DNA from 3 places in the Psychrobacillus sp. INOP01 genome. Region 3 is predicted to be linked to each of the others. Evidence: a T-box and tRNA genes for the amino acid it is inferred to sense, from the RefSeq annotation. Region 3 holds a T-box; the other regions hold tRNA genes.
What was found. A T-box is a leader RNA that pairs with one kind of tRNA and senses whether it is charged. The one in region 3 lies ahead of alaS (alanine--tRNA ligase), so its partner is inferred to be a tRNA-Ala.

Region 1: it encodes a tRNA-Ala, which carries the amino acid that the T-box ahead of alaS (alanine--tRNA ligase) is inferred to sense. The anticodon was not compared.
Region 2: it encodes a tRNA-Ala, which carries the amino acid that the T-box ahead of alaS (alanine--tRNA ligase) is inferred to sense. The anticodon was not compared.

The regions. Positions count from the first base shown of each region.
Region 1 is NZ_CP073315.1:2,241,185-2,251,511, forward strand. It holds rRNA gene KD050_RS11345 (23S ribosomal RNA) at 1-285, shown strand, start outside; rRNA gene rrf (5S ribosomal RNA) at 407-522, shown strand; tRNA gene KD050_RS11355 (tRNA-Val) at 547-622, shown strand; tRNA gene KD050_RS11360 (tRNA-Thr) at 636-711, shown strand; tRNA gene KD050_RS11365 (tRNA-Lys) at 718-790, shown strand; tRNA gene KD050_RS11370 (tRNA-Leu) at 817-901, shown strand; tRNA gene KD050_RS11375 (tRNA-Gly) at 919-993, shown strand; tRNA gene KD050_RS11380 (tRNA-Leu) at 1,009-1,097, shown strand; tRNA gene KD050_RS11385 (tRNA-Arg) at 1,113-1,189, shown strand; tRNA gene KD050_RS11390 (tRNA-Pro) at 1,195-1,271, shown strand; tRNA gene KD050_RS11395 (tRNA-Ala) at 1,284-1,359, shown strand; rRNA gene KD050_RS11400 (16S ribosomal RNA) at 1,495-3,048, shown strand; tRNA gene KD050_RS11405 (tRNA-Ile) at 3,143-3,219, shown strand; tRNA gene KD050_RS11410 (tRNA-Ala) at 3,237-3,312, shown strand; rRNA gene KD050_RS11415 (23S ribosomal RNA) at 3,467-6,395, shown strand; rRNA gene rrf (5S ribosomal RNA) at 6,517-6,632, shown strand; gene KD050_RS11425 (response regulator transcription factor) at 7,333-8,010, shown strand; gene KD050_RS11430 (sensor histidine kinase) at 8,007-9,374, shown strand; gene KD050_RS11435 (MMPL family transporter) at 9,449-10,327, shown strand, end outside.
Region 2 is NZ_CP073315.1:1,171,369-1,181,695, forward strand. It holds rRNA gene KD050_RS05965 (23S ribosomal RNA) at 1-2,237, opposite strand, end outside; tRNA gene KD050_RS05970 (tRNA-Ala) at 2,353-2,428, opposite strand; tRNA gene KD050_RS05975 (tRNA-Ile) at 2,445-2,521, opposite strand; rRNA gene KD050_RS05980 (16S ribosomal RNA) at 2,616-4,169, opposite strand; gene KD050_RS05985 (nucleotidyltransferase-like protein) at 4,510-5,376, opposite strand; gene KD050_RS05990 (YgzB family protein) at 5,511-5,855, shown strand; gene perR (peroxide-responsive transcriptional repressor PerR) at 6,146-6,589, opposite strand; gene KD050_RS06000 (D-2-hydroxyacid dehydrogenase) at 6,703-7,644, opposite strand; gene bcp (thioredoxin-dependent thiol peroxidase) at 7,647-8,129, opposite strand; gene KD050_RS06010 (glutamate-1-semialdehyde 2,1-aminomutase) at 8,309-9,595, shown strand; gene KD050_RS06015 (FUSC family protein) at 9,634-10,327, shown strand, end outside.
Region 3 is NZ_CP073315.1:481,463-491,789, forward strand. It holds gene KD050_RS02500 (peptidase U32 family protein) at 1-120, opposite strand, end outside; gene KD050_RS02505 (O-methyltransferase) at 126-761, opposite strand; gene mltG (endolytic transglycosylase MltG) at 877-1,995, opposite strand; gene KD050_RS02515 (DUF1292 domain-containing protein) at 2,449-2,745, opposite strand; gene ruvX (Holliday junction resolvase RuvX) at 2,757-3,176, opposite strand; gene KD050_RS02525 (IreB family regulatory phosphoprotein) at 3,179-3,445, opposite strand; gene alaS (alanine--tRNA ligase) at 3,523-6,156, opposite strand; T-box leader at 6,492-6,703, opposite strand; gene KD050_RS02535 (SF1B family DNA helicase RecD2) at 6,740-9,166, opposite strand; gene KD050_RS02540 (tetratricopeptide repeat protein) at 9,188-9,844, opposite strand; gene mnmA (tRNA 2-thiouridine(34) synthase MnmA) at 9,859-10,327, opposite strand, start outside.

The sequences.
Region 1 (10,327 bases), 1.8 Mb from region 3:
TCCGTCGTGGGCGTAGGAAATTTGAGAGGAGCTGTCCTTAGTACGAGAGGACCGGGATGGACACACCGCTGGTGTACCAGTTGTTCTGCCAAGAGCATCGCTGGGTAGCTATGTGTGGACGGGATAAGTGCTGAAAGCATCTAAGCACGAAGCCCCCCTCAAGATGAGATTTCCCATTACGCAAGTAAGTAAGATCCCTCAAAGACGATGAGGTAGATAGGTTCGGGGTGGAAGCGTGGCGACACGTGCAGCTGACGAATACTAATCGATCGAGGACTTAACCAAATTTGTTTAACGTAACAATGTCGTTTATCCAGTTTTGAAAGAATAATATTTTTTATTAAATAACCCTTGAAAAATTCTACAGAGTTGTTATAATAAAACTTGTCTTTCAAAAGTATTCAAGTCTAGTGATGATGGCGAAGAGGTCACACCCGTTCCCATACCGAACACGGAAGTTAAGCTCTTCAGCGCCGATGGTAGTTGGGGGTCTCCCCCTGTGAGAGTAGGACGTCGCTGGGCTTGCAATAAAATTATATTTCCCATGGAGGATTAGCTCAGCTGGGAGAGCATCTGCCTTACAAGCAGAGGGTCGGCGGTTCGAGCCCGTCATCCTCCACCATATATTTACTCCTGCCGGAGTAGCTCAACTGGTAGAGCAACTGACTTGTAATCAGTAGGTTGAGGGTTCAAGTCCTTTCTCCGGCACCACTTTTCGAGCCATTAGCTCAGTTGGTAGAGCATCTGACTTTTAATCAGAGGGTCGTAGGTTCGAATCCTACATGGCTCATCACTTTTTATAGTGAATTATATATTGCGGGTGTGGCGGAACTGGCAGACGCACTAGACTTAGGATCTAGCGCCGCAAGGCGTGGGGGTTCGACTCCCTTCACCCGCACCATTTAATTTAATAACCGAGCGGAAGTAGTTCAGTGGTAGAACACCACCTTGCCAAGGTGGGGGTCGCGAGTTCGAACCTCGTCTTCCGCTCCAAAGATTCATTAAAGTGCCGGGGTGGCGGAACTGGCAGACGCACAGGACTTAAAATCCTGCGGTAGGTGACTACCGTACCGGTTCGATTCCGGTCCTCGGCACCACTTTTATGAAACATTGCGCTCGTAGCTCAATTGGATAGAGCACTTGACTACGAATCAAGAGGTTGCAGGTTCGAGTCCTGCCGAGCGCACCATATAACGGGAAGTAGCTCAGCTTGGTAGAGCACTTGGTTTGGGACCAAGGGGTCGCAGGTTCGAATCCTGTCTTCCCGACCAGTTATTATTTTTGGGGCCTTAGCTCAGCTGGGAGAGCGCCTGCCTTGCACGCAGGAGGTCAGCGGTTCGATCCCGCTAGGCTCCACCATGAACATTGAAAACTGAACATGCAAAACGTTAAGACATACAGCTTATCAACTAACTTAGTTAGTTTGATAGCAAAACAATTTTGACATCATTTAATGATGATGCCAGCAAAACAAATGAGCTTTTTAAGTTCTCTATTATGGAGAGTTTGATCCTGGCTCAGGACGAACGCTGGCGGCATGCCTAATACATGCAAGTCGAGCGAATGACGAAGAAGCTTGCTTCTTCTGATTTAGCGGCGGACGGGTGAGTAACACGTGGGCAACCTGCCCTGTAGATTGGGATAACTCCGGGAAACCGGGGCTAATACCGAATAATCCATTTCCTCACATGGGGAGATGTTAAAAGACGGTTTCGGCTGTCACTACAGGATGGGCCCGCGGCGCATTAGCTAGTTGGTGAGGTAACGGCTCACCAAGGCGACGATGCGTAGCCGACCTGAGAGGGTGATCGGCCACACTGGGACTGAGACACGGCCCAGACTCCTACGGGAGGCAGCAGTAGGGAATCTTCCACAATGGACGAAAGTCTGATGGAGCAATGCCGCGTGAGTGAAGAAGGTTTTCGGATCGTAAAACTCTGTTGTGAGGGAAGAACAAGTACGAGAGTAACTGCTCGTACCTTGACGGTACCTCATTAGAAAGCCACGGCTAACTACGTGCCAGCAGCCGCGGTAATACGTAGGTGGCAAGCGTTGTCCGGAATTATTGGGCGTAAAGCGCGCGCAGGCGGTCCTTTAAGTCTGATGTGAAATCCCACGGCTCAACCGTGGAAGGTCATTGGAAACTGGGGGACTTGAGTACAGAAGAGGAAAGCGGAATTCCAAGTGTAGCGGTGAAATGCGTAGAGATTTGGAGGAACACCAGTGGCGAAGGCGGCTTTCTGGTCTGTAACTGACGCTGAGGCGCGAAAGCGTGGGGAGCAAACAGGATTAGATACCCTGGTAGTCCACGCCGTAAACGATGAGTGCTAAGTGTTAGGGGGTTTCCGCCCCTTAGTGCTGCAGCTAACGCATTAAGCACTCCGCCTGGGGAGTACGGTCGCAAGACTGAAACTCAAAGGAATTGACGGGGGCCCGCACAAGCGGTGGAGCATGTGGTTTAATTCGAAGCAACGCGAAGAACCTTACCAGGTCTTGACATCCCGCTGACCGGTCTAGAGATAGGCTTTTCCCTTCGGGGACAGCGGTGACAGGTGGTGCATGGTTGTCGTCAGCTCGTGTCGTGAGATGTTGGGTTAAGTCCCGCAACGAGCGCAACCCTTGATCTTAGTTGCCAGCATTCAGTTGGGCACTCTAAGGTGACTGCCGGTGATAAACCGGAGGAAGGTGGGGATGACGTCAAATCATCATGCCCCTTATGACCTGGGCTACACACGTGCTACAATGGACGGTACAGAGGGTCGCAACCCCGCGAGGGTGAGCAAATCCCATAAAACCGTTCTCAGTTCGGATTGTAGGCTGCAACTCGCCTACATGAAGCCGGAATCGCTAGTAATCGTGGATCAGCATGCCACGGTGAATACGTTCCCGGGCCTTGTACACACCGCCCGTCACACCACGAGAGTTTGTAACACCCGAAGTCGGTGGGGTAACCCTTACGGGAGCCAGCCGCCGAAGGTGGGACAGATGATTGGGGTGAAGTCGTAACAAGGTAGCCGTATCGGAAGGTGCGGCTGGATCACCTCCTTTCTAAGGATAATATCGGAATACAGATCTTTATCTGTATCTTAACGTTTTGCAGTTCAGTTTTGAATGTTCATATTAATATATGGAAATTCAAAGAGGGCCTATAGCTCAGCTGGTTAGAGCGCACGCCTGATAAGCGTGAGGTCGATGGTTCGAGTCCATTTAGGCCCACCATACCCTTTTTTTGTTTCGGGGCCTTAGCTCAGCTGGGAGAGCGCCTGCCTTGCACGCAGGAGGTCAGCGGTTCGATCCCGCTAGGCTCCACCAAATTATATTACTTGCTCCTGCGATTACTCGTCGCAAAGGAACAAAACCTTTGTTCTTTGAAAACTGGATAAAACGACATTGAAACAATAAACAACAAGAAATTCAAGTTGTGGTTACTTCGGTAATCATAATGTGTAAGACTTTTTAACTTTTAGGTTAAGTTAATAAGGGCGCACGGTGAATGCCTTGGCACTAGGAGTCGACGAAGGACGGCACTAACACCGATATGCTTCGGGGAGCTGTAAGTGAGCTTTGATCCGGAGATTTCCGAATGGGGAAACCCACTGTTCGTAATGGAGCAGTACATTTGCGTGAATACATAGCGCATCTGAGACACACCCAGGGAACTGAAACATCTAAGTACCTGGAGGAAGAGAAAGAAAAATCGATTCCCTGAGTAGCGGCGAGCGAAACGGGAATAGCCCAAACCAAGAGGCTTGCCTCTTGGGGTTGTAGGACACTCTACATAGAGTTACAAAGGAATGAGTTAGACGAAGCGATCTGGAAAGGTCCGCAGGATAGGGTAAAAGCCCCGTAGTCCAAAATTCATTCTCTCTTGAGTGTATCCTGAGTACGGCGGAACACGTGAAATTCCGTCGGAATCCGGGAGGACCATCTCCCAAGGCTAAATACTACCTAGTGACCGATAGTGAACCAGTACCGTGAGGGAAAGGTGAAAAGCACCCCGGAAGGGGAGTGAAATAGATCCTGAAACCGTGTGCCTACAAGTAGTTAGAGCCCGTTAATGGGTGATAGCGTGCCTTTTGTAGAATGAACCGGCGAGTTACGATTACATGCAAGGTTAAGTTGAGAAGACGGAGCCGCAGCGAAAGCGAGTCTGAATAGGGCGAATGAGTATGTGGTCGTAGACCCGAAACCAGGTGATCTACCCATGTCCAGGATGAAGGTAAGGTAACACTTACTGGAGGTCCGAACCCACGCACGTTGAAAAGTGCGGGGATGAGGTGTGGGTAGCGGAGAAATTCCAATCGAACCTGGAGATAGCTGGTTCTCTCCGAAATAGCTTTAGGGCTAGCCTCAAACGTTAGAATCTTGGAGGTAGAGCACTGTTTGGACTAGGGGCCCATCCCGGGTTACCGAATTCAGACAAACTCCGAATGCCAATGATTTATGTTTGGGAGTCAGACTGCGAGTGATAAGATCCGTAGTCAAGAGGGAAACAGCCCAGACCACCAGCTAAGGTCCCAAAGTATTTGTTAAGTGGAAAAGGATGTGGCGTTGCTTAGACAACCAGGATGTTGGCTTAGAAGCAGCCATCATTTAAAGAGTGCGTAATAGCTCACTGGTCGAGTGACGCTGCGCCGAAAATGTATCGGGGCTAAACAAATCACCGAAGCTGTGGATTGATACCTTTGGTATCAGTGGTAGGAGAGCGTTCTAAGGGCGTTGAAGTCAGACCGGAAGGACTGGTGGAGCGCTTAGAAGTGAGAATGCCGGTATGAGTAGCGAAAGACGGGTGAGAATCCCGTCCACCGTATGACTAAGGTTTCCTGAGGAAGGCTCGTCCGCTCAGGGTTAGTCGGGACCTAAGCCGAGGCCGATAGGCGTAGGCGATGGATAACAGGTTGATATTCCTGTACCACCAAACCACCGTTTGAGTAATGGGGGGACGCAGAAGGATAGGGTAAGCATGCTGTTGGTTATGCATGTCCAAGCAGTAAGGTGTGAATGTAGGCAAATCCGCATTCTGTAACATTGAGCTGTGATGGCGAGGACGTATGTCCGGAGTTCCTGATTTCACACTGCCAAGAAAAGCCTCTAGCGAGGTGATAGGTGCCCGTACCGCAAACCGACACAGGTAGTCGAGGAGAGAATCCTAAGGTGAGCGAGAGAACTCTCGTTAAGGAACTCGGCAAAATGACCCCGTAACTTCGGGAGAAGGGGTGCTCTTTTGGGTGCATAGCCTAGAAGAGCCGCAGTGAATAGGCCCAGGCGACTGTTTAGCAAAAACACAGGTCTCTGCAAAACCGTAAGGTGAAGTATAGGGGCTGACGCCTGCCCGGTGCTGGAAGGTTAAGAGGAGTGCTTAGCGCAAGCGAAGGTGCGAATTGAAGCCCCAGTAAACGGCGGCCGTAACTATAACGGTCCTAAGGTAGCGAAATTCCTTGTCGGGTAAGTTCCGACCCGCACGAAAGGCGTAACGATCTGGGCACTGTCTCAACGAGAGACTCGGTGAAATTATAGTACCTGTGAAGATGCAGGTTACCCGCGACAGGACGGAAAGACCCCGTGGAGCTTTACTATAGCTTGATATTGAATTTTGGTGCAACTTGTACAGGATAGGCAGGAGCCTTAGAGCCCGGAGCGCCAGCTTCGGAGGAGGCGTCGGTGGGATACTGCCCTGGTTGTATTGAAATTCTAACCCATACCCGTAACCCGGGTAGGAGACAGTGTCAGGCGGGTAGTTTGACTGGGGCGGTCGCCTCCTAAAGTGTAACGGAGGCGCCCAAAGGTTCCCTCAGAATGGTTGGAAATCATTCGAAGAGTGTAAAGGCAGAAGGGAGCTTGACTGCGAGACCTACAAGTCGAGCAGGGTCGAAAGACGGGCTTAGTGATCCGGTGGTTCCGCATGGAAGGGCCATCGCTCAACGGATAAAAGCTACCCCGGGGATAACAGGCTTATCTCCCCCAAGAGTCCACATCGACGGGGAGGTTTGGCACCTCGATGTCGGCTCATCGCATCCTGGGGCTGTAGTCGGTCCCAAGGGTTGGGCTGTTCGCCCATTAAAGCGGTACGCGAGCTGGGTTCAGAACGTCGTGAGACAGTTCGGTCCCTATCCGTCGTGGGCGTAGGAAATTTGAGAGGAGCTGTCCTTAGTACGAGAGGACCGGGATGGACACACCGCTGGTGTACCAGTTGTTCTGCCAAGAGCATCGCTGGGTAGCTATGTGTGGACGGGATAAGTGCTGAAAGCATCTAAGCACGAAGCCCCCCTCAAGATGAGATTTCCCATTACGCAAGTAAGTAAGATCCCTCAAAGACGATGAGGTAGATAGGTTCGGGGTGGAAGCGTGGCGACACGTGCAGCTGACGAATACTAATCGATCGAGGACTTAACCAAATTTGTTTAACGTAACAATGTCGTTTATCCAGTTTTGAAAGAATAATATTTTTTATTAAATAACGCTTGAAAAATTCTACAGAGTTGTTATAATAAAACTTGTCTTTCAAAAGTATTCAAGTCTAGTGATGATGGCGAAGAGGTCACACCCGTTCCCATACCGAACACGGAAGTTAAGCTCTTCAGCGCCGATGGTAGTTGGGGGTCTCCCCCTGTGAGAGTAGGACGTCGCTGGGCACCAAAGAAAAAGTCGTTATCGAATTATCGGTAGCGGCTTTTTTTGTCTTTACTAGATCCGAACAAATAAGCCGTAGGCAGTCTTTCTCTATAAGATAGTGTGCGAGAAAGTAGAGGGGCAAAGAGTTCAAGGAAGCAATGGAGAGAGACTCGGAGCGTATAACATACGCGAGAATCGAACGAGTGCAGCTGACGAAGAAATCTGGAGTCTATCTGCTTTCGCAGCCCCGGACACGGAAGTTGAGCTCTTGCGCCGATGGTAGTTGGGGGTCTCCCCCTGTGAGAGTAGCACGTCGCTGGGCACCAAAGAAAAAGTCGTTACCGAATTATCGGTAGCGGCTTTTTTTATTTGTAGAGTAATTCAGCTCAGTTAGGATTTAATCACTGTTGATTTGGTATTAAAAATAGGAGAGATAACTGACGAATCTCAGTTGATTGCTTTCGAGGATTAAATAGTTGCCCTACTGCACTTACTTCCAAACAAACTCTCTTATTATATAGTGTACACTTTTAATTCGTAGAATAAATTACCTATGATTGCTCTAGTTTAGCATGAGGTAAGTGGCATTAAACTAAGCAGAGGTCCATAATAGTAATTGTACAAAAGTAAATAAACTAAACAATAGGATTCACAACAATATAAATCACTTGCCGAATGGGAAAGAAGGAGACACAATATAGGTGAAGAGGGGGGTTATATGTGGTTGTAATATTAGCAGTAGATGATGATATGCATACGTTAGAGTTAATATCTATTTTTTTATCAAACACAGGGTATCGAGTTGTAAAGGCTAGGAATGGGAAAGAAGGTTTAGCATTAATCGAAAAGGAACTGCCTGATCTTGCAATAGTTGACGTGATGATGCCAGAGATGGATGGTTTAACGTTAACAAAGATTATTCGAGAACAGTATGATTTTCCAATTCTACTACTAACAGCAAAAGGACGTCTAGAAGATAAAGAAAAGGGCTACTTAGCAGGATCGGATGACTATCTAGTAAAGCCCTTTGAACCGAAAGAGTTGTTATTTCGTATCCGCGCAATATTAAGAAGATACGACAAAACAAGTGATGTCAATATACAAGTAGGAAATATGTTGATCAATAGAAAGAGTTTTGAGGTGCAAATAGGAGAAGAGATACTAGTCCTACCTTTAAAGGAATTTGAATTGCTTTCTAAGCTTGCATCGAAGCCAAACCAAGTCTTTACTCGTGATCAATTAATCGAAGCGGTTTGGGGGATTGATTTTGAAGGGGAGGAACAAACATTAAGTGTACATATAAAACGGATTCGGGAACGCTTAGCCAAAACGCAAACAGATGTACAGATTAAGACAGTTCGCGGAATGGGATATAAATTAGAAGGAATGCATGTATGAAAACCTTATATAGTAAATTTGTCTGGATGACACTCCTTATTATGTTTGCAAGTGGAACAATCGGTTTTATGATTGTAAATACGTTTTATCATCAAAATTTGAAGGAGAAAAATGATGAGAAAAATGTAGAAGTAGCCAACGCTATAGTAGAGCTTATCGAATCGTCTAATCTAAATAGCATAGAGTCACTTCTACAGACAATTGGAGATACTGGGTACCAGATATATATTGTGAGTGAGGACGGCGAAGAGAGCTTTTATGGAGGGGATTTCAGGGCTCGTGAAATTAGTGATTCTATTGTGAAGAAGGTTCTAAATGGCGAGGTATATCATGGAATGCGAGAGTTTCCAAAAGAGACGTTTATAACTGGATACTTTTCAAATGAATTAACAAATACAGTAGGGATCCCATTCACGTATGAGGATAAAAGTTACGCACTTTTTCAAAGACCTAATATTAAATTTCTATTTAATGAAATTCATCTCCTTTTAGGAGGTCTTGCAGGAGCAATGATATTCATTAGTGTTATTGCTATGTTAATCGTTGCTAAAAGGATGATTGATCCGCTAACAAAACTGACGATTGCTACAAATAAAATTGCGAATGAAGACTTCCAAGTGCCAATACTAGTAAACCAACGAGACGAAATTGGACAATTGGCGGACAGCTTCCGGAATATGGTGAAGCAATTGGAAGCTAGTGACCGCTATAAAAAAGATTTTATCGCAAGAGTGTCGCATGATTTTCAAACACCATTATTAAATATACAAGGATATGCCGCTTTGCTAGAGAGTGGAGATTTAAATGGAAATTACGCAGAAATCATTCAAAAAGAAGCAAAGCGTTTATCGGGATTAATGAAGCAATTATTATTACTTACTTCATTCGATCAAGCGAATACTCGAACGAAAAAAGAGTTATTTCAACTGGACGACCAATTGAAACAAGTTGTGTTGAAATTTAGATGGCTATTAGATGAAAAGGATATTTCCATCCAATTACATTTGAAAAAAGTAGAGGTATTGGGAGATAGAGAGATGTTAGAATACGTCTGGGAAAATCTCATTTCTAATGCGATTAAATACAATTACTCTCCGGGAGAAATACAAGTAGAAATGACAGAAACTACGGAATATGTACAGGTTATCATAGAAGACACTGGTATCGGAAACAAAAATACGGACTATGGACAATGGACGGAACGATTTTACCGAGAGGATGCAGCGAGATCTACACAAATCGAGGGCAGTGGGCTAGGTCTTGCAATTGTAAAGGAAGTCATTCAGTCGCATAATGGCGTGCTCTCATTTGAAAATGTAGAACCCCATGGAACAAAGGTGTGTGTCCAGCTACAGAAGATGTAATCCCCCGTTCATCTTCAGTTCACTTTCGAAATGTATAGTTACCCCTGTAAGGAAATTTAATAGGGGGTAGCGAAATGAAAAACAAGCGTACTTGGCTTATAACTTTAACGATTTGGTTGGTTATAGTAGTATTACTTTCTTTTCTTGCACCATCCAGTAAAGAAGTCGCAAGTACATCCAAAAATGCTGGTCTTCCAGAAACAGCTTTATCCATTCAAGCTGATAAAGTAGTAAAAGAAAATTTCTCTAGTAGTGAGGGGATACCTCTCCTAATAGTTTTTGAAAAAAATAAGGCTGCCACAGATGAAGAAATACAAAGCATTCTTACATTAATGGAGAAGAATTATCCAGGTATACCGAAGTTTTCAAAAATACCTATGGAGCAACGAGATTCTTTTGTGTCGGAAGATAAGAAGACATTCTTTGTGCCATTAATTTTAGAAGGACAATTAGAAAGTAAAGAGATTCATGCGCAAGTGAAAGAGATTAAAAAGAATGTATCTAACATTATCCCGGCAGGTTTTACGATTTATTATACGGGACCGGCTGGTATAGCAAGTGATACAATTGACCTATTTTCACAGGCTGATGTAGTTTTACTTCTAGCAACTGTAGGGATTATTTTTATACTATTAATCATTATTTATCGCTCACTGTTATTAGCTATCATTCCACTAATTGGCGCTGGAATTGTATATGGTGTAGTGGATCGACTGATAGGACTAACTGGTAAATTTACTTCTATCACGATTGAAAACCAAGCACTTTCCATCATGATGATTTTATTGTTTGCCGTTATTACCGACTATTCTCTACTCCTTTATGCTCGTTATAAAGAAGAGCAGGATATGAGAATAGCACTTGCTAAAACTAGAGAAACTATCCTGTTTAGTGGTGGTACTATTTTAGCGGGGGTAGCAACACTTGCCTTTGCTATTTATGAACCGTACCGT
Region 2 (10,327 bases), 690 kb from region 3:
GGTATGGGTTAGAATTTCAATACAACCAGGGCAGTATCCCACCGACGCCTCCTCCGAAGCTGGCGCTCCGGGCTCTAAGGCTCCTGCCTATCCTGTACAAGTTGCACCAAAATTCAATATCAAGCTATAGTAAAGCTCCACGGGGTCTTTCCGTCCTGTCGCGGGTAACCTGCATCTTCACAGGTACTATAATTTCACCGAGTCTCTCGTTGAGACAGTGCCCAGATCGTTACGCCTTTCGTGCGGGTCGGAACTTACCCGACAAGGAATTTCGCTACCTTAGGACCGTTATAGTTACGGCCGCCGTTTACTGGGGCTTCAATTCGCACCTTCGCTTGCGCTAAGCACTCCTCTTAACCTTCCAGCACCGGGCAGGCGTCAGCCCCTATACTTCACCTTACGGTTTTGCAGAGACCTGTGTTTTTGCTAAACAGTCGCCTGGGCCTATTCACTGCGGCTCTTCTAGGCTATGCACCCAAAAGAGCACCCCTTCTCCCGAAGTTACGGGGTCATTTTGCCGAGTTCCTTAACGAGAGTTCTCTCGCTCACCTTAGGATTCTCTCCTCGACTACCTGTGTCGGTTTGCGGTACGGGCACCTATCACCTCGCTAGAGGCTTTTCTTGGCAGTGTGAAATCAGGAACTCCGGACATACGTCCTCGCCATCACAGCTCAATGTTACAGAATGCGGATTTGCCTACATTCACACCTTACTGCTTGGACATGCATAACCAACAGCATGCTTACCCTATCCTTCTGCGTCCCCCCATTACTCAAACGGTGGTTTGGTGGTACAGGAATATCAACCTGTTATCCATCGCCTACGCCTATCGGCCTCGGCTTAGGTCCCGACTAACCCTGAGCGGACGAGCCTTCCTCAGGAAACCTTAGTCATACGGTGGACGGGATTCTCACCCGTCTTTCGCTACTCATACCGGCATTCTCACTTCTAAGCGCTCCACCAGTCCTTCCGGTCTGACTTCAACGCCCTTAGAACGCTCTCCTACCACTGATACCAAAGGTATCAATCCACAGCTTCGGTGATTTGTTTAGCCCCGATACATTTTCGGCGCAGCGTCACTCGACCAGTGAGCTATTACGCACTCTTTAAATGATGGCTGCTTCTAAGCCAACATCCTGGTTGTCTAAGCAACGCCACATCCTTTTCCACTTAACAAATACTTTGGGACCTTAGCTGGTGGTCTGGGCTGTTTCCCTCTTGACTACGGATCTTATCACTCGCAGTCTGACTCCCAAACATAAATCATTGGCATTCGGAGTTTGTCTGAATTCGGTAACCCGGGATGGGCCCCTAGTCCAAACAGTGCTCTACCTCCAAGATTCTAACGTTTGAGGCTAGCCCTAAAGCTATTTCGGAGAGAACCAGCTATCTCCAGGTTCGATTGGAATTTCTCCGCTACCCACACCTCATCCCCGCACTTTTCAACGTGCGTGGGTTCGGACCTCCAGTAAGTGTTACCTTACCTTCATCCTGGACATGGGTAGATCACCTGGTTTCGGGTCTACGACCACATACTCATTCGCCCTATTCAGACTCGCTTTCGCTGCGGCTCCGTCTTCTCAACTTAACCTTGCATGTAATCGTAACTCGCCGGTTCATTCTACAAAAGGCACGCTATCACCCATTAACGGGCTCTAACTACTTGTAGGCACACGGTTTCAGGATCTATTTCACTCCCCTTCCGGGGTGCTTTTCACCTTTCCCTCACGGTACTGGTTCACTATCGGTCACTAGGTAGTATTTAGCCTTGGGAGATGGTCCTCCCGGATTCCGACGGAATTTCACGTGTTCCGCCGTACTCAGGATACACTCAAGAGAGAATGAATTTTGGACTACGGGGCTTTTACCCTATCCTGCGGACCTTTCCAGATCGCTTCGTCTAACTCATTCCTTTGTAACTCTATGTAGAGTGTCCTACAACCCCAAGAGGCAAGCCTCTTGGTTTGGGCTATTCCCGTTTCGCTCGCCGCTACTCAGGGAATCGATTTTTCTTTCTCTTCCTCCAGGTACTTAGATGTTTCAGTTCCCTGGGTGTGTCTCAGATGCGCTATGTATTCACGCAAATGTACTGCTCCATTACGAACAGTGGGTTTCCCCATTCGGAAATCTCCGGATCAAAGCTCACTTACAGCTCCCCGAAGCATATCGGTGTTAGTGCCGTCCTTCGTCGACTCCTAGTGCCAAGGCATTCACCGTGCGCCCTTATTAACTTAACCTAAAAGTTAAAAAGTCTTACACATTATGATTACCGAAGTAACCACAACTTGAATTTCTTGTTGTTTATTGTTTCAATGTCGTTTTATCCAGTTTTCAAAGAACAAATTATAAATTTGGTGGAGCCTAGCGGGATCGAACCGCTGACCTCCTGCGTGCAAGGCAGGCGCTCTCCCAGCTGAGCTAAGGCCCCGAAATTTAAAAAGGTATGGTGGGCCTAAATGGACTCGAACCATCGACCTCACGCTTATCAGGCGTGCGCTCTAACCAGCTGAGCTATAGGCCCTCTTTGAATTTCCATATATAAATATGAACATTCAAAACTGAACTGCAAAACGTTAAGATACGAATAAAAATTCGTATTCCGATATTATCCTTAGAAAGGAGGTGATCCAGCCGCACCTTCCGATACGGCTACCTTGTTACGACTTCACCCCAATCATCTGTCCCACCTTCGGCGGCTGGCTCCCGTAAGGGTTACCCCACCGACTTCGGGTGTTACAAACTCTCGTGGTGTGACGGGCGGTGTGTACAAGGCCCGGGAACGTATTCACCGTGGCATGCTGATCCACGATTACTAGCGATTCCGGCTTCATGTAGGCGAGTTGCAGCCTACAATCCGAACTGAGAACGGTTTTATGGGATTTGCTCACCCTCGCGGGGTTGCGACCCTCTGTACCGTCCATTGTAGCACGTGTGTAGCCCAGGTCATAAGGGGCATGATGATTTGACGTCATCCCCACCTTCCTCCGGTTTATCACCGGCAGTCACCTTAGAGTGCCCAACTGAATGCTGGCAACTAAGATCAAGGGTTGCGCTCGTTGCGGGACTTAACCCAACATCTCACGACACGAGCTGACGACAACCATGCACCACCTGTCACCGCTGTCCCCGAAGGGAAAAGCCTATCTCTAGACCGGTCAGCGGGATGTCAAGACCTGGTAAGGTTCTTCGCGTTGCTTCGAATTAAACCACATGCTCCACCGCTTGTGCGGGCCCCCGTCAATTCCTTTGAGTTTCAGTCTTGCGACCGTACTCCCCAGGCGGAGTGCTTAATGCGTTAGCTGCAGCACTAAGGGGCGGAAACCCCCTAACACTTAGCACTCATCGTTTACGGCGTGGACTACCAGGGTATCTAATCCTGTTTGCTCCCCACGCTTTCGCGCCTCAGCGTCAGTTACAGACCAGAAAGCCGCCTTCGCCACTGGTGTTCCTCCAAATCTCTACGCATTTCACCGCTACACTTGGAATTCCGCTTTCCTCTTCTGTACTCAAGTCCCCCAGTTTCCAATGACCTTCCACGGTTGAGCCGTGGGATTTCACATCAGACTTAAAGGACCGCCTGCGCGCGCTTTACGCCCAATAATTCCGGACAACGCTTGCCACCTACGTATTACCGCGGCTGCTGGCACGTAGTTAGCCGTGGCTTTCTAATGAGGTACCGTCAAGGTACGAGCAGTTACTCTCGTACTTGTTCTTCCCTCACAACAGAGTTTTACGATCCGAAAACCTTCTTCACTCACGCGGCATTGCTCCATCAGACTTTCGTCCATTGTGGAAGATTCCCTACTGCTGCCTCCCGTAGGAGTCTGGGCCGTGTCTCAGTCCCAGTGTGGCCGATCACCCTCTCAGGTCGGCTACGCATCGTCGCCTTGGTGAGCCGTTACCTCACCAACTAGCTAATGCGCCGCGGGCCCATCCTGTAGTGACAGCCGAAACCGTCTTTTAACATCTCCCCATGTGAGGAAATGGATTATTCGGTATTAGCCCCGGTTTCCCGGAGTTATCCCAATCTACAGGGCAGGTTGCCCACGTGTTACTCACCCGTCCGCCGCTAAATCAGAAGAAGCAAGCTTCTTCGTCATTCGCTCGACTTGCATGTATTAGGCATGCCGCCAGCGTTCGTCCTGAGCCAGGATCAAACTCTCCATAATAGAGAACTTAAAAAGCTCATTTGTTTTGCTGGCATCATCATTAAATGATGTCAAAATTGTTTTGCTATCAAACTAACAATGTTAGTTGATAAGCTGTATGTCTTAACGTTTTGCATGTTCAGTTTTCAATGTTCAATTTGCTGTGTCGTTTTTTGCGACTCCTCTAATTTACCATCGTACTAAGTAAGTGTCAAGAAGTTTTTTAAAAAACTTTTTTCGTTAGTATTTATTGAAATAGTTTGTTGTGCTTTTGACGACGCTTATTATAATAGCACGAAACAAAATCATATGTCAACAATAAAAACGAACAAAATTAATTGTCCGTTTTTAAGTAGCATTCCTACCGTATTACTTTATAGTATCTATGCATGATTTCGTTACTTTTCGTCTGTTGTTTTTCAATTATAATATATCCTTTATCTATTAGAAACTCGATGAAAACCTCTAAATCTACAGAGTAGTTTTTAAGTTCTTCTTGCTCATGAATTTCTTGGATAGTCCAAAACTCTTTTAATCCTAAAACCTCTACAATGTGCTGTGCCCCTTCTTTTGTTCGGGAATGGATTAAGAAATCACTTGCTAAAAATAGAAGTTCTAATCTTTTTTCTAATGATTCCTCACTAGAGATTAACTCATCGTACAATTTATAAATAGAAGGATCTAATTGTTTTACTTGATTCCATACCATCACCTCTGGATGCATGCCATTTTCAAAAACAGCTAAACGAGCCAAATGATGTAAAGAATCTACCATATGATTATAAGCATCTAGATAGTTACGTTGTTCAAAAAATAATTTACCTTCTAAATATCTTCTCGTTAGTTTAGCAAACTCAATACCCATACGAGCTTTTCTACCGTTTATCGGGAATACGTAAAGCTCCTGTTTCAAACTTTCTACATATTCATTTCGATCAAATACCACACGACCATTGATCAACCAATCCACCATTTTAGGGTTAGTCCCCAACAATAACCACTTTCTTAGCTGCTTCTCCGTTAGTATATGGAGTGCAGTTTTTTTATCCCCATAAGTATAATGCTTTGTGAATACAGGTATAGGAGATTCTTTTGTTATGATAAATAAAATGGAATCAAACATATCTGTGATAGGGCTAAATTCTGCCCGTTTCTCGACTAAAATAATACCTAGTGTATTAGGTTCACTGGCTCTTTCTTGATAAATTGGTCTCAATAATGCTTCCAAAAATGAAGCCTCCTTTATTTCCTTCTTCTATTAAATTTTCGACAACTTTTCTATATTTCCTTCTATATTTAATTCAGAACTTAATTTTATACTAAAATATGATATAGTGTATGTAGAAATTAGGAGGTCGAAAAATGAAACCCTATAAAAACAAAATAAATCGTATACGCTCCTTTGCACTAGGACTTGTATTCTTTGGTTTTATCATAATGTATGGTGCGATATTCTTTAAAGATAATGGAATTTTAGTTACCATTTTCGTAACGCTTGGGTTACTATCTATTTTAGCAAGTACGGCCGTCTATGGATGGATAGGATTATTATCTACAAAAGCTGTACCTGTTGTATGTCCCAACTGCGGCAAACATACTAAAGTATTAGGCAGAGTAGATATGTGCATGTACTGTAAAGAACCTCTAACGCTTGATCCTAATCTTGAAGGACAAGAATTTGATGAAGCATTGAATAAAAAAAGATAATTCGACACTTTGCTTTTTTAGCAAAGTGTTTTTTAAACGTTCAAAGTAGTATAGAATAAAGATCCTTTAAGAGGAGGTCAATTATTTGTCGTAAACTAGAAAGAGAAAGTGGGTTCAAGCCTATTGTTCTGTACGATGAGCTTGAAACTCAGCCAGCGAGATAGTATTTTCTATATAAATGGTTGGTCGCAACATATCCGCGACCAACCATTTTTTTGAATAGGGTTATTAATTGTTCGATTCTAATAGTTTCCATATAAAAAACCGAGCGTTTCTACGCTCGGTTTTGCTTATTGGACTTTAGTTGCATGTTCTTTACATGTTGGACAAACACCGTAAATTTCCATTCGATGATAACTTACATCAAAGCCAGTTAAATGGGAAGCTAAATGCTCTACTTCATCTAATCCTGGATAATGAAAATCAACTATTTTGCCACAAGCATCACAAATCATATGATAATGATCATTTGTAACAAAATCGAAACGACTAGAAGAATCTCCGTAAGTCAACTCTTTCACAAGTCCTGCTTCTCTAAAAACGCGTAAATTATTATAGACCGTTGCAACACTCATGCTAGGAAATTTACTTTCTAGTGCTTTATATATATCGTCCGCAGTGGGATGTGACATAGATTGGATTATAAATTCCAGTATCGCATGGCGTTGAGGCGTAATTCGTACACCAGTCGATTTTAATGTATCTAAAGCATCTCTTAAATGTACTTCCGTCATCGCAATGCACCTCTTTTCATATTCATTCTTTAATTATAATTGTTACAATAAGTATAATTAAAAGATGCATGAACTGTCAAATTTATAACACCTTAAGGAAAGAAATACATAGATTAGTAGCCTTTCTCCAAGTCAATTTCATTTTCCAACGGCTTCTGCTCCACCCAAGCGCATAAATTTCTGGAGAAGATTTCCAATGCTCGTACTACATACTGAGAAGAGTGACTAGAGACATGTGGGGAAACGACAACATTGTTCATGCTCCAAAATGGGTGACCCTCTGCAAGAGGTTCTTTCTCAAATACATCTAGAACAGCATATGCAAATTGCTCTTCTTCTAATGCACGCAGTAAGAGCTCCTCTTTTACTACATCTCCACGTCCAAAATTCATAAAGATGGCTGTAGGTTTCATAGACTGTAAATGCTCGTATGTGATCAGGTATTTTGTATGTTCCGTGCTCGGTAGGATTGAAATGACAATATCTGCTTTTGGTAAAACGTCATTTAATTTATCAAAGGAAACTATTTCGTCCATATATGGAGCTAGTCGTCCACTGCCATTACAACCGATTGTATGCACTCCAAAAGCTTGCAGTATTCGGCCTACTTCTCCGCCTATTGCACCCGGTCCTAGTATTATCGCGGTTGAACCTAGTAATTCAGTAGGAAATACTCGCTTAGACCACTCCCCGTTACGTTGATTTTCATGAATCAATGGGAGTGACTTTTTGATAGAAAGTATATGTGCTAAAATCGTTTCTGCCATAGGTGTTTTATGAATTCCTCGCACATTGGTAACGACAATACCTCGATTTGCAATTTCCTGTAACGGCATTTTTTCTAGTCCAGCAGAAGCTACCATAATCCATTTTAGTTGTACGGCCGTTTCAAGATGACTAACAAGTAAGTCCTCTCCATACGTAACTAAGATTTGCGATGACTTTAATACTTCTTCATTAATACCTTTTTGAAATACAAATTCTGCATCTGGAAACTTCTGAAATAATTCATCCTGTTGCTTCTGTTTTGGTAAAAAAGAAAATAATATTTTCATACTTATTTTCCCTCAGTCACTAATGATTTTAATGTTAATAGCGCTTCTTCGACATGTCCATCGACCTTTACTTTATTCCATTCTTTTACGACCGTCCCTGTAGGATCGATTAAAAAAGTAGAACGTTCAATACCCATATATTCTTTCCCAAAATTCTTTTTCAGCTTCCAAACGCCATATGCTACGGAAACTTCATGCGTATCATCTACTAATAGAGAAAACGGCAGACCATGCTTGTCTATAAATTTGGTATGAGCCTTTTCATCATCTGCGCTAACTCCAAGAATAACAGCATTTAACTCCGTAAAACTTGTATAGGCAGTTTTAAAATCACATGCTTCTGTTGTGCAACCTGGGGTAGCATCCTTTGGGTAAAAATACAAAACTACATATTTCTTGCCTGCAAAATCCTTTAATGAAACAATTTCACCTTTTTCATTTTTCAATGAAAAGTTAGGTGCTATCATACCTTCTAATTTTTCCATCATAATCCCTCCTATATATTATATCGTATCGAAGTTAGTCACTATGTTCAATTTTCTTAGCATTTCTCCTTACTATTGTCTACAATTAAGAAGTACTAACAGTAGAAATACACTAGACAATAATTGGATAGTAACGGTATACTTTCTATCTGCAAACAAACTGAGCGGAGGCTATTACATTGAAACAAACACAATCAGAAATAATACAAGTAGAGGCATTAGAACATATAGTTGGTGGTGTAAACAGTCCATCGAGATCGTATAAAGCTGTAGGCGGAGGAGCACCAATCGTTATGGAAAGAGCAGAAGGCGCTTATTTTTATGACGTAGATGGTAACAAATATATCGATTATTTAGCTGCATACGGTCCCATAATTACTGGTCATGCGCATCCTCATATTACGGAAGCCATCACAAAAGCTGCACAAACTGGTCTATTATATGGTACCCCAACAAAACATGAAGTAACCTTTGCGAAAATGTTAAAGGATGCTATTCCTTCTATGGATAAAGTTCGTTTTGTAAACTCGGGAACAGAGGCGGTCATGACAACAATTCGAGTTGCACGTGCCTACACTGGAAGAACAAAAGTTATGAAATTTGCAGGATGCTATCATGGACATTCCGATTTAGTATTAGTTGCAGCCGGCTCAGGACCAGCAACACTTGGTACACCAGATTCCGCGGGGGTACCTAAATCTATTGCTAAAGAAGTAATCACTATTCCATTCAACGATCCAAAAGCTTATGAAGAAGCTATGGAGAAATGGGGAGAAGAACTAGCATGTATTTTAGTAGAACCAATCGTTGGTAACTTCGGTATGGTAGAGCCAAATGAAGGTTTCCTTCCACTAGTTCACAAGATTGCAAAAGACAAAGGTGCACTAGTCATTTATGATGAAGTAATTACAGCCTTCCGCTTCCACTATGGCGCGGCATCTACCATGTTAGAACAAACGCCAGATTTAACAGCATTAGGTAAAATCATCGGCGGAGGACTTCCAATTGGTGCTTACGGCGGCAAAAAAGAAATTATGGAACAGGTTGCACCACTAGGACCTGCATACCAAGCGGGAACAATGGCAGGTAATCCAGCGTCAATGCAAGCAGGGATTGCTTGTTTAGAGGTTCTACAAACTCCAGGATTATATGATGAACTAGATAGATTAGGCGCACTTCTTGAAGCTGGAATTCTAGAAGCTGCCAAGAAAAATAATGTAACTATTACCATTAATCGTATTAAAGGAGCTCTATCCGTTTACTTTACAGAAGTAAGGGTAGAAAATTATGTGCAAGCAGAAGCAAGTGACGGTGAAATGTTTGCGAAATTCTTTAAGCTAATGCTAAACCAAGGTATTAACTTAGCACCTTCTAAATATGAAGCATGGTTTATAACAACTGCCCATACAGAAAGAGATATTCAAGAAACACTCAAAGCAGTTAATAATGCCTTTGCTGAACTCTAATATCAGGTACACTGTTTCTTACGAAAGGATAGGATTTAATGAAATTAGGAGCACGAATTTTTAAAACTGGGGTAGCTATTGTTTTCTCTTTATTCATAGCAGATTTACTTCAGCTTCCTAGTCCTGTTTTCGCAGGAATAGCAGCTATTTTCGCCATTCAGCCTTCTATTTATAGGTCCTATTTAACAGTAACCGAGCAGATTCAAGGGAATTTAATAGGGGCTGTCATTGCGGTGGTTTTCACCTTAGTTTTCGGAAATGATTATATTGCTGTTGGATTTGCTGCAATTGTGGCAATTACACTAATGCTAAAATTAAAGCTAGAGAAAACTATCTCACTCGCATTAGTAACTGTAATCGCGATTATGGAAATACAGGGTGACGACTTTTTAGTATTCGCTTTGTTACGATTTGCAGCAATGCTTGTTGGGGTAATCTCCGCATTTATTGTGAATTTGGTATTTTTACCTCCTAAGTTTGAAAAGAAGCTTTTCAATGCAATTCACTATACGCAGGATGAAATAATCCGTTGGCTACGAATAGCAGTTAGACAGGCGTCAGATCATCAATCGACTAAACAAACAATTAATCAATTAAAGGATAGACTTGTTAGAGTCGATCAATTGTACTCTTTCTTTAAGGAAGAACGTGGGTATACGAAAAAAGCAAATCACACAAAGGGAAGAAAATTAGTCGTTTACCGCGAATTAATTTCCACTTCTTATAAAAGCT
Region 3 (10,327 bases):
TCCTGGAAGTCTCAGACCAAAAAACTGTTCACCAACTAAAAAGGCATCAGCTCCAGCTACGATTAAATCCTCTAAGTGACTAATACTTGCTGGTGTAACTAATAATTCTGTTTTGTTCATATCTTTCACCTCTTAATACTTACTAACATTCCATCTCCAACAGGTAAGAATGCAGTGTCATAATCCGGATGATTCATCAGCCACTCCATAAATTGATGTTGGTTTCGGACCATAGTTCTTTTTCTTCTAGGCACTTCACTCATCGGTAATTCAGACAAACCATTTAACAATAAATTATCACAATAAATAACGCCACCATCATTCAAAAATGGGGCATATTTTTCGAAGAAATTTTTGTATTGACCTTTAGCTGCATCAATGAAAATAGCATCAAATTTGGAGTCTTCAAGCTCTTTTGCTGAAATTTCTAATGCGTCTCCAACAATTACTCGAATTCGGTGTTGCAAATCCGCACGCTCCATATAATTTTTAGCCAGTTCTGCCTTAGTTTCATCTCGCTCAATAGTCACAATGGTTGTTTGCTCTAGTTTAGTCGCCATACGCATGGAAGAGTATCCAATCGCAGTTCCAAGTTCTAAAATAGACTTAGGCTTTTGTAAAGAAAGAAGCTGCAATAACGATTCCATACCCATCAGTTGCATAATAGGCACATGATTATCTTTTGCATATTGTTCCATTTCCAAAAAAATAGCGGATCTAGGTTTAATCAGATCCTTCAAAAAATCATCACTTATATTCATCAAAACTAACCCCTTTAGGTCAATAAAATAGTAATCCCTATTATGTAAAAAAACAACTCTTATAATAACATAGCAGGAGAAGGAATGCGACATCACTCCCTCTCCTGCACTAAAATTATTTTAAAAATTCGTCAATTTTTTGAAGATGTTCATCATAAGTTACAGAAAAGTGATTAGTTCCATCTTTATCGGCTAAGAAGTAAAAATAATCTGTATCACTTGGATCCAGTGTAGCTTCAATAGATGATTTACCAGCATTTGCAATTGGTCCAGGTGGTAAACCAGGATTTTGATACGTATTATAAGGGTTATCAAACTCTAAGTCTTCAAACAACACACGATCTTTATGCGTTCCTTTTGCATAAAGGACAGTTGGATCTGTTTGTAATGGCATACCTTCTTCTATACGGTTAAAAAAGACACTTGCTATGGTTGCTCGATCTGTTTGGGCTGTAGCTTCTTCTTCTAACAAGGATGCAAAAGTTAATAACCAGTGAACTGATTTTTCTTCTGCTTGCAATAGGTCTACGTATGAAGTTACTACTTTATCAGTATTAGCAAGCATTGTATCTACTATCGCCTCGATAGAAGGATTTTCCTCGAAAAATGGATAAGTCGCTGGGAAAAGATATCCTTCTAAAGCATAGCGTACATTTTCTCCTTTAATCTCCGGACCTAATAAATTTGGATATTTAATCATCATTCTGTCCACAAATTCCTCACTTGTTACGAGGGCGAAGAAGTCATCGGCAGAATGGTTTGTATTTTTTTCAACTACTTGTCCTATTTGCTCGATTGTTAATCCTTCAGGAATAGTCAACGAGAAAACTGGTTTCCTGTACACTTTACCAGTTTTTAAGCTTTCAATAATTTCATCTAATGTCATTGCCTTCGTTAAACTATACTCCCCAGCCTGAAATTGAGATTCATTATTAAACTTTGCATAATACTTGAAAATTTTAGCGTTTTTTATAATTCCACTTTCTTCTAACTCGTTGGAGATAGTATCTAATCCTGATCCGATAGGGATGTCCACTGTTATGGTCTCTTCAGAATTAGGATCTAATGGTAGAAGTGCTGATTCTACAAAATTATAGACAACTAAACCACCTATACCCCCTACGACGATTAACAGAAACGTAATGATTAAAACAATTTTTCTAACAAGTTTCACTTCTTTTTTCTTTTTTTTCATTTTTTTAAACATAATATCTTTTTTTGTTTCATTTTCCACGGGTTCTCCCCCTTTATCACGCATTAACTGTTCAGTAAGACTCCCACTTCAAGGTTTAGCCAAAGTAATAAAGCATAAGTGGGAGATAACTGCCCGTAAAAGCCCGAATGGTTCAACTAACAATCAGAGGGGACGAATAACTCCCCTCTGATTGAAGTTTCACTTTATCCCATCTCATTATACAAGAAAACATACAAAAGAACAAAAGCGCAAGCGCCGGCTAAAGTAGACACCTATTTCTAACGTTTTCGATGAGCTTTCTATAGACTTGTTGCTAGATTAAAATTAATGATTTTTTAGTGAGGACAATATTTTTCCTACTTTAAATTAAACCATCTATATCTAGACTGTGAATTACTTGTAGACAGTTATAAACAGTTCCAGGATTTTACAATTTCCTAAACAAAGAAAAAGGTGAATGAGGCTTCCCTCATCCACCTTGAATAGATAATCTTATTCTTCGTCTTCGTCTTCTTGCTCATCTAGGAATGTACTTAACATTTCTTCGATCATATCCCATTCAGCATCAGACTCTACCGGAAGTAACTCTCCGTCTTCTCCGTCTTCATTTGGAGTGAAGGATGATGCATGAATTTCGATTTCTTCATTTTCATCTTCTTCTGCTCCTATTGGATAATAAAGTACATAGGATTTTCCATATTCATCTGATTCAAATGTGAAAAGCACGTTACAAAGTTGTTCGTTTCCATTCTCATCTACAATTGTAATATTTTCTTGACCGTGGTCCATTTGCAGTCACCTCATCTATTTTTTCTATCAAGATAGCCTTGTAAAATCATTACAGCAGCCATCTTGTCGATCACTAGCTTACGTTTCTTACGGCTAACATCAGCATCTATTAACATACGTTCTGCAGCCATCGTTGTCAATCGTTCATCCCATAATGTTACAGGGAAATGATATTTCTCGGTTAATAGCTTGGCATATTGTTCTGAAGCCTCAGCACGTGGACCAATAGAATTATTCATGTTTTTCGGAAAACCTACAACAAATTCAGTTACATTATGCTCTTTCACGAGTTCATCAATTCGTTCTAGACCAAATTCTAAATTTTCTTCATGTATTTTTATCGTTTCAATACCTTGTGCAGTCCAACCTAGTGCATCACTAATTGCTACTCCAACGGTACGAGATCCAACATCTAACCCCATAATTCGCATCATTAAGCCTCATTATTTTTTTTAATATAAAACTTCACTAGTTCTTCTAATATTTCATCTCGTTCAAGTTTTCGAATCATATTTCGTGCATCTTGATGGCGAGGAATATAAGCTGGATCACCTGACAATAAATAGCCTACAATTTGATTGATAGAATTATACCCTTTTTCTTCTAGTGCAGAGTGAACTTGTATCATCACATGTTTTACTTCTTGTTCCATCGATTCTTCAGGGAAATTAAATTTCATCGTTTTATCAAAAGAGCTCATGATCAGCACCTCGCTTTCCATTTGTAGTTAGTAACTAATGTATCTATTGTATCAGTATACCCTATTTTGGAAATAGTTTAAAGAGATTTAATATAATCCAATACAGAACTTAAGGCACCTTCTAGCTTACTTGCATCTTTAGCACCAGCCATTGCAAAGTCTGGACGACCTCCACCTTTACCTCCGCATTGCTCCGCCACTAGTTTAACGATATTACCGGCATGGTAGTTCCCACCAACTATATCCTTTGTTACTCCTGCAGAAATCATTACTTTATCCCCATCAACTGCACCCAAAACAATGACCGCTTTTTCTAGCTTTTGTTTTAAATCGTCCATCATTTGACGTAATTGGTTATTATCCTTCGCGTCTACTTTTACGGATAACACGGTAACATCATTCACTTTTTGTGCTGATGACAATACAGAAGAAGCCTGGCTATTTGCTATTTTTGCAGATAGGGACTCATTGTCTTTTTGAACATTTTTTAGCTCTTGTAATGTTTGAGCAACCTTATTCATCAAATCTTTTGGCTGTGCCTTCAATAAATTTGCTGCCTCATTTAACATATGTTCCTCTTCCTTAACCATTTCATAAGCACCTTTACCAGTTACAGCTTCAATACGTCTAGTACCAGCTCCGATTCCACTTTCTGAAAGGATTTTAAAGAATCCAATTTCTGAAGTGTTTTGGACATGAATACCACCGCATAGCTCTAATGAGAAATCGCCCATTTTAACCACTCTTACAATATCACCGTATTTTTCTCCGAATAATGCCATTGCACCCATTTGTTTTGCTTCATCAATATTATGGAAACCAGTAACCACCGGGATATTATCCCACACTTTTTCATTTACTATACGTTCTATTTGTTCAAGCTCTTCTTTTGTGACTTGTCCAAAATGAGAAAAGTCAAAACGTAAACGATCAGGACCAACATAAGAACCAGCTTGGTTTACATGTGTTCCTAATACATCTTTCAAAGCCTGATGTAAAATATGTGTAGCTGAGTGATTTTTAATCGTATGTCCACGAAGAGAATTGTCGACAGTTGCCAAAATTTCAGCATCAGCAATGATTTCTCCTGATTCAATAACTACTGTGTGTAAGTTTTGTCCATTAGGAGCTTTCTGGACATCTTTTACGTATCCTTTAAATGTATCGTTTTCAATTACTCCATGGTCGGCAATTTGCCCACCACTTTCAGCGTAGAAAGGTGTTTTTGTTAAAACAACTTTAACTTCTTCACCTTCGTGTGCTGTTTTTACTAATACTTGATCTCGAACAATTGAAGTAACTTTTGTGGACACAGAAATTGTGTCATATCCAATAAATTCACTTTCATCATGAAGATTTCCGAACACTTCGGATTGTACTTGCATAGAATCTACATTTTGACGAGCTGCACGAGCACGTGCACGTTGACTTTCCATTTCTGATTTGAATCCTTCATGATCAACGGTCATATTTGCTTCTTCTGCATATTCTTCCGTTAATTCAATTGGGAATCCGTACGTATCATATAACGTAAACGTCGTTGTACCTGGAATTGAAGATTCACCTTTTGCTTGTTGTTCCTCAATAACCTTTTCTAATATAGCTAAGCCATCATGAAGTGTTTCATGGAATCTTTCTTCTTCAGTTTTAATAACTCGCATGATGAAATCTTGTTTTTCTGTAACCTCTGGATAGAAATCTTGCATAATTTCTCCTACCACTGGAACAAGTTCATGTAAGAATGGCTTTTCAATCCCTAATTGTTTTGCAAAACGAACAGCTCTACGAAGTAATCTTCTAAGAACATATCCTCTTCCTTCGTTTGATGGTAATGCACCATCTCCAATAGCAAAAGCTACTGTACGAATGTGGTCAGCAATAACTTTAAATGCAGTATCATCAACATCATTTGAACGATACGGCTTACCAGAAATCTGTTCTGTTTGACGAATAATTGGCATAAATAAGTCCGTGTCAAAATTTGTTGGAACATCTTGCACTACACTTGCCATACGCTCTAGTCCCATACCAGTATCAATATTTTGTTTTGGTAAAGGTGTGTACGTATTGTCTGGATTATGATTGAATTCGGAGAACACTAAATTCCAAATTTCTAAATAACGTTCATTTTCCCCACCTGGATACAACTCAGGGTCGTTCATGTCATTACCATAGCTTACTCCACGATCGTAGAAAATCTCTGAGTTAGGACCACTTGGACCTTCTCCAATGTCCCAGAAGTTGCCCTCCAGACGAATAAGTCTTTCTTCCGGAATTCCAACTTCATCCTTCCAAATATTATATGCTTCTTCATCCTCTGGATGTATCGTAATAGATAATTTTTCTGGATCGAAAGCCATCCACTTAGAATCTGTTAAAAACTCCCATGCATATTGGATTGCCTCTTTTTTAAAGTAGTCGCCAATAGAAAAGTTACCTAACATTTCAAAGAAAGTATGATGTCTTGCTGTTTTTCCGACGTTCTCAATATCGTTTGTGCGAATGGATTTTTGCGCATTCGTGATACGAGGGTTTTCAGGAACAACACGACCGTCAAAATATTTTTTTAATGTAGCTACACCACTGTTTATCCAAAGTAAAGATGGGTCGTTGATTGGTACAAGTGGAGCTGATGGTTCCTGGGAATGACCTTTTTCAATAAAAAAGTCTAAATACATTTGTCTAATTTGAGCACCAGTTAATTGTTTCATGTTTAGTTCCTCCTAATAATTTGTATTTTGGGTCGGTATACGTTGATGATTTAATTTTGGATCAGCTTACGGTAAGTATTGATTTAAGTTGTGGTAAAGTGAGCCAAATAGGATTTTCTATACGGATGTGAGCTGCTGCACGCTACGCATGAGCCTCCGCAGTGAGCGCAGCGAACGAGGAGGCTCGGACTCGCCCGCGGAAAGCGTCCGCCTGACACGGAAATCAATAGTATTACTTCTTAGAAATCTTAGAAAAACATTTCCCTACTAATTAAAAGACTTAAACTGTAGATGTTATAAAAGCCAAAACAAATAAAAAAAGCCCTCATCCCTAAAAAAGGGACGAAAGCTGTTGTTTCGCGGTACCACCCTAGTTACATAGTAGAATTGCTACTATGTCTCTCAAGAAGCCTTAACGCGGCCGAACGACAGGTTTTAACTGTACTCAGGAGTAGCTTTCCTAAATGTTAGATCAGTGAATTCTTTCAGCCAAGGAATTCATCTCTAGTCAGATAACAATTAGTACTTTCTCCGTCAACATTTTACTATATGCAATTGATTATAAAAAACAAATCGTCCTGTGTCAATTGTCTGTATCCATAAATTGATATGGCGTGACACCATTCATCCCAATAAGAGGGTCTATCTTATGATAATTTTCAGCAGTTAAGTATGTGAAGTCAGTTTGAGTCCCATCTGATTCTGATTCTAATTCTTTTACTATTTCTTTATCTTCTTGCTCTGATTCTTCTACATTAGATAAACGATCTTTTAATGTTGTTAATCGCTGAAGATCATCGGTTCTTTGAACTCCGAACTTAAACACTTCAGGATCTCCACATAATATGAGAAAGTTTTTAGCACGAGTAATTCCTGTATAAAGTAAATTTCTTCTTAACATCTTCATATAACTTCTTGTTATGGGCATAATAACCGTTTGAAATTCACTACCTTGTGATTTATGGACTGAACAGCAATAAGCAAGTGTAAGCTGATTCAAATCATTTTTTTCATAGGTTACTTCATTGCCATCAAATGAAACTATTAACATCTCTTTTTTCTCGACTGTTTCTGCAGCTCTGAAAATACTAATAACTTCCCCCATATCTCCATTAAACACATGACTCTCTGGTTGATTGACTAGTTGTAGAACTTTATCCCCAATACGGTAGATAGTTTCACCAAATACCATTTCTTTTCGCTTTCCGTCCGTATTAGGATTGACCATTTCTTGGATCATTTTGTTAAGAGCGTCAATACCTGCCGGACCTCTATACATAGGTGCTAATACTTGCATTTCTCGAATGGAATGTCCTTTGGATAATGCACTTTTTAATACTTGTTCCACCACTTTCGGGATCTGATCAGTAGTAGCTTTTATAAAGGATCGATCCTTTGTCTTGTCTAATAGAGATGCTGGGACCATCCCTTGCTTCATTTCATGTGCCAGTTCTATAATCGAGGACCCTTCTGCTTGTCGATAAATATCCTTTAGTTCAACTGTAGGGATTCGTTTGGAAGCAAGTAAATCCTTTAATACTTGCCCGGGTCCTACTGGTGGGAGTTGATCTTGGTCCCCTACAAAAATAACTTGGGCATCCTTTGGTATAGCCTTTAATAGTTGATATCCTAACCAGGTGTCTAACATAGATGTTTCGTCAATGATAATTAGTTTACCTTCTATCTCTTTGCCTTCGACATCCGCATCTTCTTGACCATTAAAGCCTAATAATCTATGAATAGTCATAGCCGGTAATTCTGTCGATTCACTTAGTCGTTTGGCCGCTCTACCAGTTGGAGCAGCTAAAACTACCGGAAATGGTTTCTTGTCTTTTACCCACTCCTTCGGATCCAGTGAGAGTCCATGTAACTCTGCATATAGCTCGACAATCCCTCGAACAACGGTTGTTTTTCCAGTTCCAGGACCTCCCGTTAGTAAGGTCATACTTGCATTTAATGCTGTTTCAATCGCATTAATCTGTGTCGGGGCATATTGCACCCCTAAACGTTCTTCAATACCCCCAAGATGCTTTTTCATCTCAGCTAAAGGAAATTGATGATGTGTATCATTTTCAGCTAGAAGTGTTTCAATTTTAGAACCAATTCCAACTTCGGAATAATATAAAGAAGGAATATAAAAACGATTCACCTCTCCGACTATCCGACTTTCTTCAGCAAGTTCAATACAGCATTTGCTTATTGCCTCATACGGGATCTCTTCACGCTGAGCATTTTCTAATAGCTTTTTAACTGATTCTAATAATTGCTCTGCATATAAAAATACATGACCTTCTCCTAGCGAAGCAGATTGTAGCAAGTGATATACCGCCGCTTTAATACGATCTGGGTGGTTACCTTGAATACCTAATTTATAGCCAAGCTCGTCTGCTCGAACGAAACCTACCCCCTCTACCTCTTCAATTAGACGAAATGGATTTTTAGTAAGGACGGTGATTGTTTCTTCTCTATAGGCTTGATAGATTTTCATAGCTATTTGAGGGCCAAATCCCCATTCATTGAGTTGAATCATCACTTTTTCCAAACCTAAATTTTGTTCTAATACTGCACGTAGTGTCTGTTTTTTCTCTTCTGAAAGACGTGGCACTACATCTAGTGCTTCTGGATCATCTAATATTTTGTTAATGGCGTTTGGTCCGAGTTTTTTTACAATTTGTTCTGCTGTTTTGCGACCTATACCAGTGAACATATCGCTCGAAAGATAATGAATGATTCCTTGCTCTGTCGCTGGTACTTCTTTTTGGAACGTTTCCACTTGAAATTGAACGCCATATTTCGGGTGATTTTTAATATATCCAATAAATTTATACGGTTCTTCCAGTACTAATGGAGGGAAATAACCAGATACAATTACTTCTTTGTCTGTGTATGTAGTGTTGGTGGATTTGATTTTCACTTTAATAATTGAGAATAAGTTTTGAGGGTTATGAAAAATCGAAACGATAGGACGACCCGTAATAAATTGTTTTTCATTATTTATTTCGTTGGTCATGCTATCGCCTCCAGAGTTTCATTAATTTCGTAGGGAAATCATGTCGTGCACATAGCGTGCCTGATCATAATTGGGTTGAAGCGTAAAAGCTTCTTTTAAATGGGATAATGCAGCATCAGTGTTAGATGTAGAAACAGCATATAAAACACCTAAATTATAGTGAGCATCTGCATTTTCAGCATCCGTCTCAATTATCTCTTTAAAAACCGGTTCTGCTTGATCGAACATTTCTAAACTAGCCAGTGCAATTCCATAAGATAATTTCACTTGAGTATCCTCAGGAGCTAGTTCATATGCTCTTTGAAAGTATGGAAGTGAAAGCTTCGTTAAACCTTCTTTTTCAAGACTCTTCCCAAGCATATAGTAAGCGTCCGGTCCTTCAATACCATTAGAAATTGCTTTTTCATACAACTTAGCAGCTTCCTCAAATCGTTCCGCATTATAATATAAGTTTGCAAGACTATAATAGGCCGTTGCTGCACCCTCATCTAGTGTGATCGCTTTTTGAAAAAATTTCTCTGCTCGTTCATCTTCATTCATCGAGGATAAAAGATTTCCAAAATTGATATAACCGATAGCCTCATCTGGATTTTCTTCAATTGCTTTCGTAAAAAACTCAACCGCTTTTTCGTAATTCTCTTCTTGAATAGCTTGAATTCCTAGTTCATTGTAGTTCATGTTATTACCTCCAGTTATCCAACATAATCCAGTTTAACGCCATCTTTGAATACTTCATCAATTGTAGCACCGCCTAGACATTCATCACCTTGGTAGAATACTACGGCCTGTCCTGGTGTAATAGCACGTACTGGTTCATCAAATGTAACTCTAACTCGATTAGAATCTATCAACTCCACGAATACACCTACATCGTCTTGACGATAACGGAACTTCGCTGTTGCTTGGAAAGATTGAGGTTTTTCGATTGTTGTTGTAAAGGATAAATCAGTTGCAGTTAGGCTAGTTGAAAATAATGCATCATTGTTAATATTTTGCCCAACTAGAAGTACATTTCTGTCCAAATCTTTCCCAATTACGAACCATGGATCACCTGAACCACCAATTCCAAGACCATGGCGTTGACCGATTGTATAGTACATCAATCCGTCATGCTGTCCCATTACTTTTCCATCCATCGTTTCCATAGCACCTTGTTGTGCA